DNA from 3 places in the Arthrobacter sp. UYEF3 genome. Region 1 is predicted to be linked to each of the others. Evidence: predicted binding sites of a transcription regulator. Region 1 holds the regulator's gene; each other region holds the start of a gene.
The links. Region 1 encodes Rex, which represses fermentation and respiration genes when NADH is low (regulators of the CRP and FNR family bind a similar motif). Its sites were predicted from a motif close to CTTGTGAANNNNTTCACAAG; they were not measured.
Positions count from the first base shown of each region.

Region 1 (6,466 bases):
GGAGTCTAAAGTGAAAATCATGAGCAATCCCGGCGACGCCTCCGAACCCGAGCAGCCACGGGGCACTCCCCCGCAACCGGGTGGCTTACCGCCGGGCGGGGAACGGCTAGGCGGGGCGTCCGGCCAGCCGGTCGGGCCGGGCTGGCCGGGCGGGTTCCGCTTTGAGTGGCCCGCCCACCGACCGCGGACCTTCCATGACGTCCTGCCTGCGGGCGGCTATTCCGGGATGTTCACCGTCCCGGCGATGCCCCCTGAACTGAAGATCTCCTACTGGGTGTGGGTGGTCGGAGGCCTGCTGGGACTGCTCGCGGGAGTGATCGGGCTTTTCGGCGCGGTGGTTCTGTTTGTGGTGTCGCCGCCGGCGGGCATCCTGCTGCTGCTGCTGGTGCTGGTTGCCCTCGCCTTGGCGGGTGCGCAGGTCACGCTCGCGATGAAGATGAAGGAGGGCTGGGCGTGGGCCCGCTTTGCGCTGACCATCGCCGCCAGCGTCAGCCTTGTCCTCGCAGCCTTCAGTACGGGTATCGCCGGAGGCGGCAGCTGGCCCGGCTTTGTCATTAGCCTGGCCGCGACCGTGCTGATGTGGCTGCCCAACTCGCAGTCGTGGTTCAACTCCTTCACTGGCCGGCTCTAGTCCCGACTGAGCCGGAGAATACCCCGCACGGCGACGGCGGATGCAGTGGGCGAGAATACCGCTGAGGAATGACCCAAACCTCGGCAGGGCCGGGGTACCGTGGAGTTAGACCACGCTGGGCAGGGTGCGACACCGGTCCGGTAGCCCATTCCGCCACAGAAACGCAAAGGACCGCCATGAGTATCCCGCCAGTCGAGCCTTCCAGCCCGGACGGGTCCGAGTCGGGCAAGCCGGCTCCGCAGTACGGCCAGCAGGCCCCGGCCCCGCAGTACGGCCAGAACGCACCGCAGTACGGCCAGCAGGCGCCGGGCTACGGCCAGAACGCACCGCAGTACGGCCAGCAGGCGCCGGGCTACGGCCAGTCCCCCTATGCTCAATCACCCTACGGTCAGCAGCAGACCCCCGGTGCTGTGCCCAGGCTCGTCAATATCGCTTTCTGGCTGATTGTCGCCTCCGGCGCAATCTGGGTCCTCTCCCTCCTGCTGTCCATTGGTGCCCTGGACACCCCGGCCTTGCGGGACATGTTCCAGCAGCAGATGGCGGCAAGCGGCGCGGCCGTCAATTTCAATGACGTCAAGCCCTTCCTGACCGGGACAATCGTGGTGTTCGCCGTGATCAGCGTGGCCCTCTACGCGCTTGTGGCGCTCAACGTCCGCAAGGGCAGGAACTGGGCACGGATTCTCGGCACGGTCTTCGCCGTACTGTCGATCTTCAGCCTGCTCCCGCTGAGCATCGGCACCCTCGCGGTGCTGGCAGGCATTGCGGGCATCGTGATGCTGTACCTGCCGGCGACCTCCCCCTACTTCCGGAAGCAGCAGCCTTTCGCCAACCCGTCCGCCCAGTACCCGTACGGGCGCTAAACCGGGGCACCCCCGCCGCAGGCGGGATATCGGGCGGGATAACAGTGCGGGTTCAGGGGGGTTAAGGGCGCAGGATCCGGAACAGCCGACTGAAGCTAGTCGGCGTCCTCCGGATCCTGCGCCCTTTGCGCGTGATAAGCGAGGATCTGCAGCTCGGTGGCCATGTCCACCTTGCGGAGATTGACTCCGGGGGGCACCTGGAGCATGACCGGGGCAAAGCTGAGAATGCTGCGCACGCCCGCGGCCACCACGCGGTCGCACACGCCCTGCGCCACTGCGGCGGGGAGCGCCAGAACCACCATGTTGGTACCCGTGCGGTGCAGCACGGATTCGAGGTCCGCGGCGTCGCTCACCCGCAGCCAGCCGACCTCGCTGCCCACCACCATCTGGTCGGCGTCGAAGATCGCCACGATGTCAAAGCCGCGCGATTCGAATCCGCCGTAACGGGCGAGCGCCTTGCCGAGGTTGCCCGCGCCGACAATCGCGACCTTCCAGTCGTGGGTCAGGCCCAGCGCCGCGGCGATGTGCCGGTTCAGGTACTGCACTTCATAGCCCACGCCGCGGGTCCCATAGGAGCCCACGTAGGAGAGGTCCTTGCGGAGCGTGGAGGAACTGACACCGCAGGCCTCGGCAAGCGACTCGGAGGAAACGCGGTCCACTCCTTCGGCCAGCATTGCCGTCATGGCGCGCAAATACAGCGTCAGCCGTGCCACGGCCGCCGGCGGGATCTGCTTGGCCGCAGTACCGGCTCCCCCGGGCAGGGCATCGGGTGATGAATCCAGCGAAGTCACTATCTGCTCCATTGCGTCGCGTTGTTTCTCCACTTTAGAGCCACGGTGGTAAGTGTCACAAAGCAGACCGCGGCCGCACCGGCCCCAAGGTCAGGGAGTATTCAGGCCGTCTGGCCCAGGGCACGGCGCAGTGTACGGGCCAGCCGCGCCTCGTCGATGCGCCAGAAATCCCGCTGGACACCATCCACCAGCAGCACTGGGATTTCCTCGGCATAGCGCTCGCGCAGGCCGGCGTCGTCGTCGATGGACCGCTCGGACCACCCGAGTCCCAGCGCTGCGGTGACGCGCCCGACGGCGTCGCGCGCGTCAGCGCACAGGTGGCAATTGGCTTTGGTGATCAAAACTACACAAGGATGGGGCGCGGGCTGGGGTGCGGGTTTGGCCATGGTCCCACGGTAGCCCTGCCCTCGTCCTGGCGTCGACGCGGTCCGCGCTCCCGCCGGCGTCCCCTCCGCGGCCCCGACGGATTCGAACGGTATACCAACGCTATTTCGACGCGGTAAGGGGGCATGGCGGCGGGTCAACTGCGCGTACGGGCCGCCGGTATTGACTAGACTCGAGGCATGCCCGAGGAGAAGATCGTCGCTGTGGCCACGCGGCCGGCTGTGACACCGCAGCACAGCGAGGCGGCCTTCTTCGACGTCGACAACACCCTCATGCGGGGTGCCAGTCTCTTCCACGTCGCCCGCAAAATGCACCAGCGCGGAGCCTTCACAATCCCGCAGGCTGCCGGCTTCGCCTGGAAGCAGTTGATGTTCGTGCTCCGTGGCGAAAACATCGACGACGTCCACGCCGTCCGCGACAGCGCCCTGAGCCTGGGCTCAGGTCTCACAGTGAAGGACATCGAAGCCCTCGGCGAGGAGGTCTACGACGAGATGATCGAGTCGCGGATCTGGCCGGGCACCAAGGCGCTGGCCGAACAGCACCTGCGCATGGGCCGCCGGGTCTGGCTCGTCACGGCGACCCCGATCGAGGTGGCAACCGTCATTTCCAGCCGGCTGGGCCTCACCGGCGCCCTCGGCACGGTGGGTGAGATCCGCGACGGGTCCTACACCGGACGGCTCGTGGGCGAGATCCTGCACGGTCCGGCGAAGGCCGTGGCGGTCCGCGGCGTAGCCGAGGCGGAGGGCCTGGATCTGGACCGTTGCTGGGCTTACAGCGACTCGCACAACGACATCCCCCTGCTCAGCATGGTCGGGCACCCGGTGGCCATCAATCCCGACGGCCGGCTGCGCCGCCACGCACGCGAACACAATTGGCCGGTCTACGACTTCCGTTCCGGACGCCGGGCGGCGACCCTGGGCCTCAAGTTCGCGACCGTGGGCGGGGCGGTCTACGGCCTCTGGCGGGGCTTCTCCCGCTTCCGCGGCCCCTCCGCGTAGAGCCGCCCGGAGCGGGAGTCGCGCTACCGAGACGCGGGCCCGGAAGCAAAAGAAAATGCCCGCCGCCGGGAGGGCAACGGGCACTTCGTTTGTGTGAAGTATCTCTACTTCTTATTGCGACGCTGGTGGCGCGTCTTGCGAAGCAGCTTGCGGTGCTTCTTCTTGGCCATACGCTTGCGACGCTTCTTAATAACTGAACCCACGAAAGTTCCTTACCGGCTAGATGCATTACCTGCCCGTTGGATAGGGTCCGCGGGCTAAGCAGCAGACTGCACAACTGACAGGTTCTTACAATGACGTAAAACGTTCCTTAACAGAGTACCGCTTGTCGGGGGCACACCACGACCTCAGGCCTCGCGAGGAGGTCTGCTTTGGCCGCGTGCGACGGCAGAAGTCTCAGCCCGTCTCGGTTCGTCCGTCGACAACGGCACCCTTAAGGTACTGTTCGACGGCGGTTTCCGGAACCCGATACGAGCGGCCGAAGCGCACTGCCGGCATCTCGCCGGAGTGCACCAAGCGATACACGGTCATCTTTGACACCCGCATGACGTCCGCGACCTCGGCCACGGTGAGAAAGCGCGCGTTGGAGAAGTTTGCCTCCGAAGACATTTCCCTTATTCCTTTTGCTCAAGCGAACGGCTGCCCCGTCTGAACGACATGGCGGTGTGCCGATGCTGAGCCATCAAACAACCATGTGCTAGATACTCTAGAGGTTCGTGGTGCCAATGGGAAAGCCTTGCGCAGGAATCAAGGAGGATTTCCGCAGGAATCCCGCACCGGCCGGCTTCCTTACGCCCGGTTTCAGCCCCGGGTGCGCCTGGTGCGCGCCGACGCGGCCAGCTGGCCAAGCACGGAGGCGGTGACTTCCCAATCCATGCAGGCATCCGTGACGCTCTGGCCGTACAGCAGCTGGTCGGTTCCCGCCGCGTGTTGGGCGACATCCAGGGCCTGCGCACCGCCCACCAGGAAGCTCTCCAGCATGATTCCGGCAATGGCACCTGCCGAGGTTCCGCCGTTCTCGAGCTGGGCGCCGACCTCCAAGGCGACTTCGGCCTGCCGGTGATGGTTCTTGCCGCTGTTGGCATGGCTCGCGTCCACGATCAGCCGCGGGTTCAGCTGCTGCCCGGCGAGCCGGGCGGAGGCTGCCTCGACGTCGGCGGCGGAGAAATTGGGCCCCTGGCTGCCGCCGCGCAGGATGATATGTGTGTCCGGATTGCCGGCGGTGCTGACCAGTGCGGCCCGTCCGTCGCCGTCGATCCCCAGGAACGCCTGGGCGGCGGCCGCGGCGCTGCACGAGTCGAGCGCCACCTGCAGGCCGCCGTCGGTCCCGTTCTTGAAGCCAATCGGCATGGAGAGGCCGGAGGCGAGCTGGCGGTGGATCTGGCTTTCCGTGGTGCGCGCGCCGATGGCACCCCAGGCCACAAGGTCCGCCATGTACTGCGGGCTGATCGGTTCGAGGAACTCTGTGGCGGTGGGCAGCCCCAGCGCCGTGACCTGGCGCAGGAACTGCCGGGCGGCGCGCAGGCCGGCCGCAATGTCATGGCTACCGTCAAGCCGCGGATCATTGATCAGGCCCTTCCAGCCCACCGTGGTGCGCGGCTTCTCGAAGTACGTGCGCATCACGATCAGCAGGTCTTCACGGTGTTTCTCGGCCTGGCTGACCAAGCGGCGGGCGTATTCGAGCCCTGCTCTGGGATCGTGGATGGAGCACGGTCCGACAATCACGAGCAGCCGGTCATCAACGCCGTCCAGGATGGCGCGGACCTCGTCGCGGCCCCGGCCGACGACGGCGGAGTCCCGGCCGTCCAGCGGAAGCTCCGAAATCAATTCCTGCGGGGTGGGCAGCGCGGTGAATTCGCTGATCCGCAGATTAGAGGTGGAAGGCTGGTTTTCACGGGCTGCTTCGATGCTCATTATTCGGGTCCTGTTCCGGGTGCGGAGCGGGCCCTGGTCAGAACCCGCCGGAGAAAATGGCGAAGGGCAGAGAATGATCTCTGCCCTGTTGGCTCTGAAGGAAAGCTGGATGCGTGTCAGTTAGACGCAGGCCCCTCCAGAGCCAACGAAAAATACGCATACCAACGGTTAGTCATGCCACCGACCATAGCCCCGCTCCCGGCCGGCGGGCAAAGCGGGGCGTAACATTCCGACGGCGGCGGCCGGGCGTCAGGCGCGGCCGCCCAGACCTGCCTCCGCGTAGTAGCCCTCGATATGTTCCGCCACCAGTACGGCAGCCACAGCGCCATCGTCCCGGGTGATGGCCGTCAGGATGTTCCGGTGTTCCTGCCGCAGCCGCGCCGCAGTGGCGTCCCAGTCCGGCAGGTTTCCGGTAAGTCGTCCGGCGTAGTCCTGGATTGCTTCGCGAAGTGAGCCCATCATGGCACTGACCACCGCGTTGCCCGCGGCGTCGGCGAGCGCCAGATGAAAGCGGACGTCGAGGGCCAGGAACTCCTCCGTCTCCGTGCAGTCCTCCATTCGTTCCAGCAGGCCGGCAGCCTCCGCGAGGGCGGGTGACCCGGGCCGGGCCCTGGCCGCGGCCCACGATTCAAGCAGCACCCGGGTTTGTACAATGTCCGCCACCGGCAAATGCGAGGTGGCCACGTGGAGCCGCAGGGCCGAGCCGAGGGCCGCCGTCGGGTCCGAGATCACCACCGTGCCGGCCTCGGGTCCCGATCCCACCCCAGCCCGGACCGCCCCCATCGCTTCGAGGACCCGGATGGCCTCGCGCACCGAGGTACGGGAGACGCCTAACTGCTCGGCCAATGTTCGTTCCGCGGGGAGCCGGCCGCCCACCAGCAGTTGCCC
Region 1 covers NZ_JBEPNK010000006.1:82,353-88,818, forward strand. Annotated here, with positions in the region: gene ABIB14_RS06225 (hypothetical protein) at 20-631, shown strand; gene ABIB14_RS06230 (hypothetical protein) at 808-1,491, shown strand; gene ABIB14_RS06235 (redox-sensing transcriptional repressor Rex) at 1,587-2,282, opposite strand; gene ABIB14_RS06240 (glutaredoxin family protein) at 2,384-2,668, opposite strand; gene ABIB14_RS06245 (HAD family hydrolase) at 2,846-3,664, shown strand; gene ABIB14_RS06250 (30S ribosomal protein bS22) at 3,769-3,867, opposite strand; gene ABIB14_RS06255 (helix-turn-helix domain-containing protein) at 4,061-4,273, opposite strand; gene ABIB14_RS06260 (3-deoxy-7-phosphoheptulonate synthase) at 4,466-5,578, opposite strand; gene ABIB14_RS06265 (FadR/GntR family transcriptional regulator) at 5,828-6,466, opposite strand, start outside.

Region 2 (6,466 bases), on a different contig from region 1:
CTGGGCCGCAGCCGTCGAGCCGGCCGACGTCCCGATGGTCAGGTCGGCTGTGGTCATGTCCAGCCCGGCATCGAACAGGCCGGCGATGACGCCGATCAGCCACGCGTTGCCTGTCGATCCTCCGCCACCGAGGACCAACGCTCGCTCTCCGCCGGCCCGGACCGGTTTTGCGGCGTCGAACTGCGGCTGATGCTGTGCGGACGTCAGCCCGGCGGAGGCCGACCTCGAGGTGGGGTGCGGACCTGAAGTATGTGTTGGGTTCATGGGAGTCGCCTTTCGGGAATTGCCGGTTAGGGCGCTCCAGGTGGCGACTAGCTCAGCCGCGCGATCGTAGGCTGCAGGGGAGCACCCGATGGGATACTGCGTTCACGGGTCTCACCTCCTGCCGACGGGTCACGATCGCCAAGACGGTAGCACGCTGGCGCCCGGGTTCGCAATGGGCATCGGGCCGGTTGCCGGGCCGCTGTTGAACCCGGCGCCAACCACCGCCCCTCATCTGTCCTGGGCCCTCACAACCGCCTGCTGTAGTCTGGCCGGATGCTCATCGAAATCCCTGCCGCAGACGGCACCGCCGAGGCCCTGGTGGCCCGCCCCTCCGCCGGTGCGGGCCCGTACCCGGGCGTCATCCTCTACATGGACGCCTTCGGCCTGCGCCCCCGCATCCAGGACATGGCGCAGCGCATCGCCGACTGGGGCTACGTCGTACTGGCCCCGAACGTCTTCTACCGCGAGGGAACGGCGGCAGAGCTTGCGCCGGCAACGGACATGGGCACCCCTGAGGGCCGCGAGGCCGCCGGCGCGGCCGCCTTTCCGCGGGTGGGACGCCTCAGCACGGACAAAGCTGCTCAGGACATCGACGCGTGGCTGGAGGCCCTCGGCCAGCTCGACTGCGTAACGCCCGGCCCCATCGGCGTCGCCGGCTACTGCATGGGCGCACGGCTGGCTGTCCGCACGGCGACCGCCCACCCACACGCGGTTGCGGCCTGCGGCGGCTTCCACGGCGGCGGGCTCGCGACCGACGCCCCCGACAGCCCTCACCTGGGGCTCGGCACCGCCCGGGCCCGGTTCGTGTTTGGCCACGCCGACCATGACCGGAGCATGGATCACGACGCCGTGGCGCGGCTGGGCAAGGCCCTGGACGCGGCCGGTCTCGAAGCCGCCAATGAAATCTACGCCGGCGCATCGCACGGCTACTCGATGGCGGACACCTCGGCCTTCGACGCGGAGGCCACGGAACGGCACTTCCGCGAACTCCGGGAGCTTCTCGACGGGGCCCTCAAGGGCTAGATCTTCCGCCACCCGCCGTTTCGACGGTTCCCCGCCGGCTCGACGACGGGCAACGCCGACGAGGCGGGGAACCGTCGAAACGGGGGTTGTCCACATATCCGCAAGGTTGTCTGGCCAGCGTCTGGTCCGCGGTTAAAGCTGGTCCCATGCCTCCCGAACTCCCGGCCGCCGGTGACCTCTGGCGAACAGACCAGCTCCTGGCGTCCGGGCTAAACTCCCGGGCCATCGCGCGGCTGGTGCAGGGGGCCGCGCTCGTCCGGCTGCGCCGCGGCTGCTACGCCCGCGGGCATTGGTGGCGCGGTTTGAACGCCACAGCCCGACGTCGGCAGCTAATTTCTGCACATGCCCTCGGAACGCTCACGACGTCGACGGGAGGGTTCGCCTACAGCCACGTCTCGGGTGCCAGCCTCCGTGGCCTCCAGCTGTGGAACGCCGATAACCGAGTGCATTTCACCCAACAGGGCCGCCCCTCCGGCATCTCCCACGGGCGCGAGGTCGTGGCCCACACCCGTCTCCTGAGTAGCCGCGAGATCTGCTATATCGACGGGCTCCCCTGCACGTCGCTGGAACGCACGGTCATCGATTGTTGCCTGATGTTCACTGTTCCCCAGGCCGTGATCCTGGTGGATCACGCCGCTCGCATTGGTGCGGACCTCGGCCTCCTGCGCACACAGTGTTCAGTGCTCGTCGGCCGCAACGGAGTGGTCACGCTGCGCCGGGCCCTCGAACTGGCCGATCCTCGCTCCGAGTCGGCCGGAGAGAGCCGCACCAGGGAGCTGCTGCACCGGCTCGGAATAGCGCCGCCGGAGCTGCAGTTCCGCGTCCCTACTCCGTTCGGGGAATACCGGCTGGATTTTGCGTGGCCCGAACGCAAGGTTGCCCTCGAGTTCGACGGCAAGAGCAAGTACTTCGACTACCAGCCCACGGGGGACGTCCTGTTCGCGGAGCGGCGGCGCGAGAAGGCACTTATGGAGCAGGGTTGGACATTCCTCCGAATCGAGTGGAAGGACCTGTTCAACGAGGTGGAGTTCAAGTACCGGGTCCTGCGGGCATTTCGCAACGGCGCGGCGGCCGATGCCTCCCCGATTCGACGGTTCCGTGTCGGATAGACGATTCCAAACGTCGAGCTGGCACGGAACCGTCGAAACGGCAGTGGCGCCAGAGGGCAGCGGCGGCGCCAAGGTGCGGGGACGGGCTGCCCCTAAGCCCCGTAGCTCGGTTCGCGCTTCTTGATCCAGCGGATCGCGAGTGAGGTCAGCGGCACGAACAAATACTCGACGAGTGTCTTGTAGACAAAGCCCACCACCACGTAGTTCACAAACATGCCGAAGTTCGTGATGCCTATAACGGATGCGGCGATGCTGCAGAAGATCAGCGTGTCTACGAATTCGCCGACGCCGGAGGACCCCATCAGCCGCGCCCACAGGGATTTCTCTCCGGACCGGGCCTTCATCTTCACCAGGATCCAGGAGTTGATCGTCTGGCCGGCGAGGAAGGCCAGCATGGAGGCGAGCACGATCTGCGGCACCGGGCCGAGGGCCAACTCGAGTGCCGACTGTTTGGCAACGCCGTAGTCGTCGGTGAAGCCGGGCAGCGCGATGATGATCCAGTAGCAAAGCGAGGCGAAGACGGACAGCGCGAAGGAGGTCAGGATGGCTTTGCGGGCCACTTTGAAGCCGTAGACCTCGCTGATCACGTCGCCCAGAATGTAGGCCAGCGGGAACAGGAAGAAGCCGCCGTCGGTAATGATCGGCCCGATCGCGACGCCCTTCGAGGCCCCGATGTTGGACAGGATCAGCACCACGGCCATGACGGCCAGCATGATACCGAAGTACGGGGAGCCGATCGAGGCAAATTTTGGCGGGGCGGGTGCCGGCAGGGTCTTGGCGGAAGTCATGGGTGTTCCTGTCGTAGTGGTTCGCTCGGCGGCCCGGAACAAGAGATGAAACCCGGACGGCCGGCTGTATTAGCACTGGGAAGCTCCGGCGGCGCGCACCTGGAACCGTCTCCATTCTCGCACCCGCGCGGCGGGTCCTGCGCGCCGACCTCCCGGTCATTGCCCTGCCGCCCCTCCCGGGTCTGTCCCGGGGGACAGTCCGAAACAATTAATTGAACGTGTTCAAAAGCTGTGCCATCCTATTTGAACACGTTCAGAAACTGGCGACGGGATACCATGACAGGCAAAAGCGAACAAACCCGGCAACTGGTGGCCGACGTCGCGCTGCGCATGTTCCGCGACCTCGGCTTCGAAAAAACCACCATGCGCGCCGTCGCCGCCGAAGCCGGCGTCTCCGTCGGCAACGCCTACTACTACTTCGCCTCGAAGGATGACCTGGTCCACGAGCTCTACCTGCAGGTACAGTCCGAGCATGCCCGCAAGGCCGCGGAGACAGTCGTCGGCGTCAAGGACCTCAGCGGCAGGCTAAAGGCCACGATGCATGCCGGACTGGACGTCATGGCCCCGTACCACCGCTTCGGTGCCGAGTTCATCACCACCGCCATCCGTCCGGCGTCGCCCGTCAATCCGTTCAACGCCGCCTCGGCGGCCGCGAGGGAGGTTGCGCTGGCGACCTACCGCACCGCCGTCGACGGGGCCAGCCCCGCCGCTCCCCGGAAGCTCCGCACGGAACTTCCGGAGCTTCTGTGGCTCGCCTACATGGGCGTGACCCTTTTCTGGGTGTACGACACCTCGCAGGGACAGCGCCGCACTCGGCAGCTCGTGGACGGCCTCGCCCCCTTGATTGCCCGCGGGCTGTCGCTAGCCAGGATTCCCGGTGTCAGCAGGATCCTCGACGACGCCCTGGACTTGAGCCGAACCGTCCGGGGCTAAAGCCGGACAACAGCACACAACCATCGGGGGAATCATGGGAAAGAACATTGTGGTCCTGGCCGGCGCCTCGGGCTTTATCGGGAGCTACTTCCGGCGCCGCTTCGGGGACGATGGCTGGGAGGTGCGGACCATCGGCCGCTCGCCCGCTGACACCGTCCACTGGGGAGACGATGGCGGCCTTGCCCGCACCCTCAATGGCGCCGACCTCCTCGTGAACCTGGCCGGGCGTTCAGTGAGCTGCCGCTACAACGCGCGGAACCGAGCCGAGATCCTTGACTCCCGGACAACCACGACGGCGGTGCTTGGCCGTGCCATCTCGCGCTGCAGCAGTCCCCCGGCCACCTGGCTGAACGCCGGCACGGCAACCATCTACCGGCACGCCGAGGACCGGCCCCAAACGGAGGACGACGGCGAGCCGGGCACCGGGTTCTCCGTCGACGTCGCCCGCGCCTGGGAAGAGGCGCTGGACCTGGCACCGACTCCGCATACCCGGAAGATTCCGCTGCGCATCGCGATCGTGCTGGGACCGGGAGGCGGAGTGATGCGTCCCTTCGCGAACCTGGCGCGGCTCGGCCTGGGCGGCCGGATGGGCAACGGGGCGCAGAAATTCAGCTGGATCCATATTGAAGACCTTTACCGCGCAGTGGGCTTCCTGCACCGGCGCCCTGACCTGACCGGTCCGGTCAATGTCGCGGCGCCGGAGGTCGTGCAGAACCGGGAGCTGATGCGGCTGGTCCGCTGCGCCCACGGGGTGCCGTGGGGCATGCCCATGCCCGGGTGGCTGCTGAAGCTCGGAGCCGTGCTGATCCGCACGGAAGCCGAGCTGGTGCTTAAGAGTCGCTGGGTGGAGCCACGCAGGCTGCTCGATGCCGGGTTCGCCTTTCAGGAGCCCGGGCTGGAGTCCGCGCTGGACCGGCTCGGCGGAGCTCGGCGGTGAGCCGGCCTATACGGGTCGAGCTGGGTTCCGGTGCGGTCTGGACCGGCATCCTGGTGACACACGCGAGCTTTTGTGTCCTGTTCAGCGCCTGGACCCTGTTCCTGACCCCGAGCGCCGTGGGCTTCAGCTTCCTCCCCGTCGCGGCCCTGCTGGTGGGCGCGATCCCGGCGGTTGTCATCGGCTGGGCAGCGGTCGCCCGCGGCGCGCCACTTCGACGGTTCCCTGCCGTTTCGACGCTGCGCAGCGTCTTTCCTGCAGGAAACCGTCGAAACGGCGCAGGAATCGCGGGCCGGAACCCTAGCGGCGCGAGGCGTCGATGAGGTCCTTGCCGTCGCCCTCGCGGCCCGAGTCGCCCGCAGTGATGACGACGTCGGCGGGTTCCCAGGCGTGACCCTGCTCGTGGTCCAGGTACGTGGACTTCTTGTTCTTCAGCGCGAAGATGTACACCAGCAGCGAGATGCCGATGGCCACCGTGACGTAGGTGAAGAACAGCTCTTCCTGGTTGGACTTCTGCAGGGCCGCGCCGATCAGCGGGACGGTGCCGCCGAAGAGCGAGTTCGCGATCGCGTAGCCGAGTCCGACGCCGAGGGCACGGATGGAGGCGGGGAACAGCTCAGCCTTCACCAGGGCGTTGATCGAGGTGTAGCCGCCCACGATCAGCAGCCCGCCCATCATCAGCAGGAACGCCGTGAACGGATCCTTGGTGCCGGCCAACGCGGAGAGCAGCGGCCAAGTGAACAGGACGCCGGTGATGCCGAACCAGAGCAGCAGCGGCTTCCGGCCCACCTTGTCCGAGATGATGCCGTAGACGGGCTGGAGCAGCATGAAAATGAACAATGCCCAGAAGTTGATTACCGAGGTGTCGGTCTTGGCGATGCCCGAGGTGTCATTCATGAACTTCAGGATGAAGTTGGTGTACGTGTAGAACGCTACCGTGCCGCCGAGTGTGATCCCGATGCAAATCATCAGCGGCTTCCAGTAGCTGGTGAACAGCAGCCTCATGGTGCCCGGCCGCGCTTCGCCGGCCGCCACGGGGGCCGTGGCTGCCTCGATCTGCTCGGCCGAAACGGTTTCCTCCATGGTGCGCCGCAGCCAAAGCACGATGAGGGCGGCGACGCCGCCGAACGCGAACGGGATGCGCCAGCCCCACTCTGTCAGGTCGCCCTTGGGCATGGCGTTCTGCAGGATCACCAGCACCAGCAGGGCCAGCATCTGGCCGCCGATCAGGGTGACGTACTGGAAGCTGGAGAAGAAACCACGCCGCTTGGTGGTGGCGGCCTCGGACATGTAGGTGGCACTGGTGCCGTACTCGCCGCCGACGGAGAAGCCCTGGATCACGCGGATGAGGACCAGCAGGATCAGGGCCCACAGTCCGATCACTTCCTGGGTGGGGAGCAGCGCAATAGCGAAGG
Region 2 covers NZ_JBEPNK010000015.1:74,683-81,148, forward strand. Annotated here, with positions in the region: gene ABIB14_RS12040 (patatin-like phospholipase family protein) at 1-264, opposite strand, end outside; gene ABIB14_RS12045 (dienelactone hydrolase family protein) at 538-1,287, shown strand; gene ABIB14_RS12050 (DUF559 domain-containing protein) at 1,434-2,396, shown strand; gene ABIB14_RS12055 (queuosine precursor transporter) at 2,489-3,184, opposite strand; gene ABIB14_RS12060 (TetR/AcrR family transcriptional regulator) at 3,461-4,117, shown strand; gene ABIB14_RS12065 (TIGR01777 family oxidoreductase) at 4,152-5,054, shown strand; gene ABIB14_RS12070 (hypothetical protein) at 5,051-5,374, shown strand; gene ABIB14_RS12075 (MFS transporter) at 5,352-6,466, opposite strand, start outside.
Region 2: a site for Rex is predicted at 3,425-3,444, ahead of ABIB14_RS12055 (queuosine precursor transporter). Genes of this name have one in related genera too.

Region 3 (6,466 bases), on a different contig from region 1:
GAGTCGGGCACGCCGGAAGTCGTTCCAGGTGGCGGTCATGGCCGCGCTCGTCCGGAGTGGGTCTGCTGCACCCTCACAGCCTAAGACGAAACACCGTCGCCGGAGCCATTCTCCACAGTGTGCAGGACAGGTGGCACCCCGGGCCCCTGAAGGGCGCTTACGGCCGGGCGGTCACTGTTCCCTGGTGACCCGGCGGAGGTCCTCGTCGGCGAGGGCCAGCAACCCTTCCAATTGACTGACGCGGGCATCGTCAATCTCCCCCACGTCGCGCTTGGCTCGGGCGTCATCGACGAGGCGCTTGGCTTCCTTGGCATTCCGCCGTGCCAGATCAAGGGCGTGTTCCAAGGTGGTTTCGTGTTCCGGAGCCGGGTTCTGTTCCATGGCTCCATTGTGGTTCCCTTTCCCGGCCGATTCCAGAGACACGGCCGGGAAAGTCGCAAGAAGTGGGTTAGCCGACCTCGACCGGCAGGCCAGCCGCCGCCAGGGTGGCTGCCGCGTCCTTGGCCGGGAAGGACGGCGGATTGACGCCGGCCATTTCCTCCATGACCCGGACCACCTGGCAGCTGTAGCCAAACTCGTTGTCGTACCAGACGTAGAGCACCAGGTTCTTGTCGTTGGAGATGGTGGCCAGACCGTCGACGATGCCTGCCCGGCGGGAGCCGACGAAGTCGGTGGAGACAACTTCGGGCGAATCGATGTAGTCGATCTGCTTCCGCAGCGCCGAATGCAGCGACGTTTCCCGCAGGTAGTCGTTGACCTCATCCTTGGAGGTGCCGTTTTCCAGGCTGAGGTTCAGGATGGCCAGCGATACGTCCGGGGTGGGAACGCGGATGGAGCTGCCGGTGAGCTTGCCGAGGAGTTCCGGCAGGGCCTTGGCCACGGCCTTGGCGGCACCGGTCTCGGTGATGACCATGTTCAGCGCGGCGGAGCGTCCGCGGCGGTCGCCCTTGTGGAAGTTATCGATCAGGTTCTGGTCGTTCGTGAACGAGTGGACCGTTTCAACGTGGCCGTGCACCACGCCGTAGCGGTCATTGATCGCCTTCAGCACGGGAGTGATGGCATTGGTGGTGCAGGAGGCCGCGGAAACGATCTTGTCCGAATCGGTGATGGCTGCCTGGTTGATGCCGTGCACGATATTCTTCAGCTCGCCCTTGCCCGGAGCGGTGAGGAGGACCCGGGAGGCGCCCTTGCTCTGCAGGTGCTGGGACAGGCCCTCGGCGTCGCGCCAGCGGCCGGTGTTGTCGACGACCAGCGCGTCGTGGATGCCGTAGGCGGTGTAGTCCACCGTGGCCGGGTTGTCCGAGTAGATGACCTGGATCTGGACACCGTTGGCGGTGATGGTGTCGTTCTCGGGGTCAACCTTGATGGTGCCCTCGAACGAACCGTGAACCGAGTCGCGGCGCAGCAGGCTGGCACGCTTGGCGAGGTCGTTGTCGGAGCCGCGGCGCACCACGATCGCACGCAGGCGCAGGCCGTGGCCACCGCCGGCCTTTTCGATCAGGAGGCGGGCCAGCAGGCGGCCGATGCGGCCAAAGCCGTAGAGGACGACGTCGGTGCTGGTGCGGTCGTCGCCGCCGCGCTTGCCCACTACTTCGGCCAGTTCGGCCCGCAGGAACGCGTCCAGGCTGGCGCCGTCGCCTTCGGCACGGTACTTCTCGGTGAGGCGGGCAATGTCAATGGCCGCGGCGCCGAGGTCCAGTTTGGTGAGGGCATCCAGCAGGGGTGCGGTCTCCTCGAGGCGCAGCTCTTCCTTGCTCATCCGGCGGGCGAAGCGGTGCGCCTTGAGGATGTTCATGGTGGACTTGTTGATCAGGCTGCGGCCGTGGATGGACGTAACCACGTTGTTTTCGCGGTACAGCCGGCCGATCACCGGAATCATGGCCTCGGCGAGCGCCTCCCGGCCCATCCACGTATCAAGACAAGAATCTGACGTCTGGCTCACAGAACTACCTTCCTAAAATCCACCGCATACGTCCTCGTATGCGGAAGTCGGCCGCCGGCGGATGTCCGGAACCCTGGGGCCGCGGGGATTCGGTCCACCCCGCCCGCCTGCGTGGAGCGCAAAGAAAAACCACCGGCTGCGAACGCAGACCGGCGGCCGAACCTCTACGTTCGTTCTCCATTCTAGGGCGGCCCGGCCGCTCTGCAGCGCCCGGGCGGCGTGAAATCACTCACACGCAATCCCGGCCGGCGGACTCCCCTCAACCTAGGATGACCAAATGGGACTCATAATTGCACTACTAGTCGTTTGGCTTATTCTTTCGATCCTGGGCTTCGTCGTGAAGGGCCTGGTCTGGCTGGCCATCATCGGCCTGATCTTGTTTGTTGCAACCGCGGTCTGGGGCTGGGTGAAGCGGAAGGCCAACACCTGATCCGACACCGATTTTTTCACTGAAGGGGCTGGTACCACACGGTGCCGGCCCCTTCCGTTTTGTCGTTGGGGTGGATGGGTTGACCGATACGCCGGGTTCTGTGCTCCCGCGCTGTTACCGGCGCGGGAGTAGCGGCCATCCATCTACGGACGCCGTTGCCGACGCCCTCCAGCAGCCTACCCGGACACTCGGGCGGGCAGCCCTCAAACGTGTCCTGTCTGGCCTTGCTCCGGGTGGGGTTTACCTAGCCTTCCCGGTCACCCGGGAAGCTGGTGGTCTCTTACACCACCGTTTCACCCTTACCTGATCCCCGAACCGTGCGGACACGACGCCGGGGCAGGCGGTCTATTCTCTGTGGCACTGGCCTGCGGGTTACCCCGAGTGGGCGTTACCCACCACCCTGCCCTGCGGAGCCCGGACGTTCCTCGAGCCACTTGCGTGACGCGCGGCCGCCTGGTCAACCCATCCGTCGATCATTCTACGGTCTCCCCCGGCCGCGTGCCCGCAGCGGAGCCTTTTGGTCCCGCCGGTGGGAGAATGGAAGCAGGTGTTCCCGCTAGGGAAGGACGCGATTCGGATGGACTTCACCGCCATCATCATCTGGCTGATCATTCTGGTCCTGCTGCTCATCGCGGCCCGGATGTCGATCCGGATTGTCCGCCAGTACGAGCAGGGCGTGCTGTTCCGGTTGGGCCGGGTCGCCGGCGTCCGGCTGCCGGGGCTGCGCTTCATTATTCCGGTGATCGACAAGCTCCCGCTGGTCAGCCTTCGGATCGTCACCATGCCGATCCAGTCGCAGGGCATCATCACCCAGGACAACGTCAGTTTGGACATCTCCGCAGTGGCGTACTACCGCGTGATCGACGCCGTGAAGTCCGTCGTGGCGATCGAAAATGTGGCCGCCGCGATCAATCAAATCGCACAAACCACGCTCCGGAAAGTGGTGGGCCGGCACAGCCTGGACCAGACCCTGTCCGAGACGGAGCACATCAACACAGACATCCGCGAAATCCTCGACGCCCTCACGCTGGAGTGGGGCGTCGAGGTGACCCTGGTGGAGCTCAAGGACATTCAGCTGCCGGAGAGCATGAAGCGTGCCATGGCCCGGCAGGCTGAGGCCGAGCGGGAGAAGCGGGCGAAGATCATCGCCGCGGAAGGCGAATCCATCGCGGCTGCGGCGCTGGGCGAAGCCTCTGACACGATGATGGCGCACCCGTTGGCCCTCCAGTTGCGCAATCTGCAGTCGCTCGTCGAAATCGGTGTGGACAAGAACACCACAGTGGTCTTCCCCGCCCCGCTGATGAGCACCATCGGCGAGTTGTCCGCGTTCCTGGCCCGGGAAACCCAGGCGGCGAAGGCAGTGGCGACGGCGGCCGTCCCTCTCGGGGGCCTCGCCCCGGTCCCCCTTCCGGTCCCGGTAGCGGCCTCGGCACCGGATCCTGTACCGGCGGCACCAGCCAAGGTGGCCTGACACCGGCCACCGGCGCCGGGCCGCCGCCGCCGCCGCCGGTAGGATCGTACGGTGCTGATTCTGCTACTCCCCTCCGAAGGCAAGACCCCCGCCACCGGCGGCGACGCCGTCGACCCGGCGTCCCTCAGTTTCCCCGGCCTCAACAGCCACCGCGCGAAGGTTCTTGAGGCGCTCGGCACCGTAAGCGCCCATGAGGATGCGCTGGCCCTGCTCGGCGTCGGCGCCTCGCTGAAGGCCGACGTCGAACGCAACACCCGGCTGCACGCCGAGCCTGCCGCCCCCGCCCACCAGGTGTACTCGGGGGTCCTGTACGACGCCCTGGGTTACCGTTCGCTGACCCCGGCGCAACGGAAAAAGGCGGACCGGTCAGTGCTGGTGATCTCCGCCCTCTGGGGGGCGATCCGCTTCGCGGACCGGGTGCCGGCGTACCGGCTGTCGATGGGAACGGCGCTGCCCGACGTGGGACGGCTGGCTTCTTTCTGGAAACCGCAACTGACCGAGGCCCTCGCCGCAGAAACCGCCGGCGAACTGCTGGTCGATTGCCGCTCCAGCACCTACGCCGCGGCGTGGGCTCCCCCGCCGGAACAGACGGTGGCCGTGAACGTCTTCACCGAGGTCAACGGGGTCCGCAAGGTGGTGAGCCACTTCGCCAAGCACACCCGCGGGGAGCTGGCCCGGCATCTGCTGACCCGCCGCGGCAAGACCCTGCGGTCCCCCGCGCAGCTACAGAAGGCCGCGGCGGAGAAGTGGTCCGCGGAGCTGGTCGAAGGCACGGCCCGGAAGCCGTACACGCTCAACCTCATCCTGCCCAACTGACCGGAAATAGTGGCCGTTGCCAGGGCTGAACTGACAACAACTGCGAGTCGGTCGGGTGGTTAGCCCCACTCTGCGGAACGAATCAGGATGCAGCCGGAGTCGGGGCAAAAGACGATGTCGTCCCCGGCGGCGGCCTTGATCTCGGCGAGGTCGCCCGGGCTGAGCTGCATGCCGGAACCCTCGGAGGTGCCGTGGAAGAGCCGGGCCGCGCCAACTCCCCGCTTGGCGAGCGTTTTCTCGTAGACGGCAAGCATTCCGGCATCCAGTCCGGCGGCAAATTCGGCGCGCCGGCCGCGCACCACTGTCGATTCCGCGGCCACCTCCGCCAGTTGCTCATCGAGTTCGGCGCGGATGCTGCCGAAGGAGCCCTGGATGTCGTCGACGATCTGCTGCTGAGTGGCCTGGCGCAGGCGCAGCGAATCCAGCCGCTCGAGGACCTCGAGTTCGACGTCCTCCAGATCCGAGCGGCGCTTGTTCAGGGACGCGATATCACGCTGCAGGGCCACGAGGTCTTTGGAGAGCCCGGTGCCGCTGTTGAGCCTGGCCTCGTCGCGTTCGATCCGGGAGGCGACCTGTTCGACGTCAGCCTCGGCACGTTTGAGTTCGAGTTCGGCGTCATGTACCGCCACCTTCGCGGCCCCGAGTTCGCCGTTGGCGACGCCGAGGGCGGCCTCCAGATCGGTGATCCGTGAGTCGCTTTCAAGGCTGCGGCGGCGGTTGGACAGAGACTTGAGTTTGGCATCCAGTCCCTGCAATTCAAGCAACTTCAACTGTTCCGCCGGTGCTGCCTTGGCCACTATTTCCTCCGCTTGTTCACATACCGGCCGGAGCCGGGCACCGTACCGGCGCTCCCTAGACTCTAGCGCCAAGCGTGCTCCCCGGCCTCGCTACGCTCACCCGGGGCCCCTCGCACGCCAGGCTTAGCCCGGAGTGAGAATGAAGTCCCACGGGTCGCTGTTGGTGCTGCTCACCCGGATTTCGATGTCGTGTCCCTGGTCCGTCAGCACGTTCCCCAGGGCTTCGGCGGCCGCCGGCAGCCACAGCCACTCGCTCGCAAAGTGCGACACGTCGATCAGGTACGGCCGGTCGTTGACGGCGGCCTCGCGGGCTTCCGACGCCGGATGGTGCCGCAGGTCCGCGGTCAGGTAGACGTCGGCGTTGCTCGCGCGGACCTCGTTGAACAGCGAGTCGCCCGCACCGCCGCACAGGGCCACCCTGCGCACCAGGCCGTCCCGGTCGCCCGAAACCCGCACGCCGCCGGCCACGGAGGGCAGGATGCCAAAGACCCGCGCGGCAAAATCCCCCAGCGTCTGCACATCGGGCAGGTCGCCGACGCGCCCGATGCCCTCCTCGGGGAGGCCGTTCGTGGCGGGAGTCAGCGGCGCCACATCCTGCAGGCCGAGCGCGTCGGCCAGCACATCGGAGACGCCGCCGACGGCGGAATCGCCGTTGGTATGGACAGTCATCAGGGCGGTACCGGATTCGATCAGCCGGTGGACGGCCTTGCCCTTTGGGGTGTTGGCCGCCACCGAGGTGACGCCCTTGAGTAGCAGCGGATGGTGGGTGATCAGCAGCTCGGCGCCCCAACTGACTGCCTCTTCGATCACCTCAAGCGTGGGATCGACGGCGAGCAGGATCCTGCTCACCTCGGCGGACGGATGCCCGGCTACGAGGCCTACCTCGTCCCACTCCTCCGCCAACGATTCCGGCCAGAGCTCCTCGACGGCCAGCAGGATCATCCCCAGCGTAGCGGCCGTACCCGCGCCGGCCGCTTCGGCGGGCTGAACTGAAACGTCGGTGTTCTCAG
Region 3 covers NZ_JBEPNK010000019.1:8,103-14,568, reverse strand. Annotated here, with positions in the region: gene ABIB14_RS13400 (HNH endonuclease family protein) at 1-39, opposite strand, end outside; gene ABIB14_RS13395 (hypothetical protein) at 172-381, opposite strand; gene ABIB14_RS13390 (glyceraldehyde-3-phosphate dehydrogenase) at 449-1,942, opposite strand; gene ABIB14_RS13385 (LPXTG cell wall anchor domain-containing protein) at 2,220-2,372, shown strand; RNA gene rnpB (RNase P RNA component class A) at 2,444-2,837, opposite strand; gene ABIB14_RS13375 (slipin family protein) at 2,950-3,843, shown strand; gene ABIB14_RS13370 (YaaA family protein) at 3,895-4,659, shown strand; gene ABIB14_RS13365 (zinc ribbon domain-containing protein) at 4,719-5,456, opposite strand; gene ABIB14_RS13360 (Nif3-like dinuclear metal center hexameric protein) at 5,580-6,466, opposite strand, start outside.
Region 3: a site for Rex is predicted at 2,159-2,178, ahead of ABIB14_RS13390 (glyceraldehyde-3-phosphate dehydrogenase). Genes of this name have one in related genera too.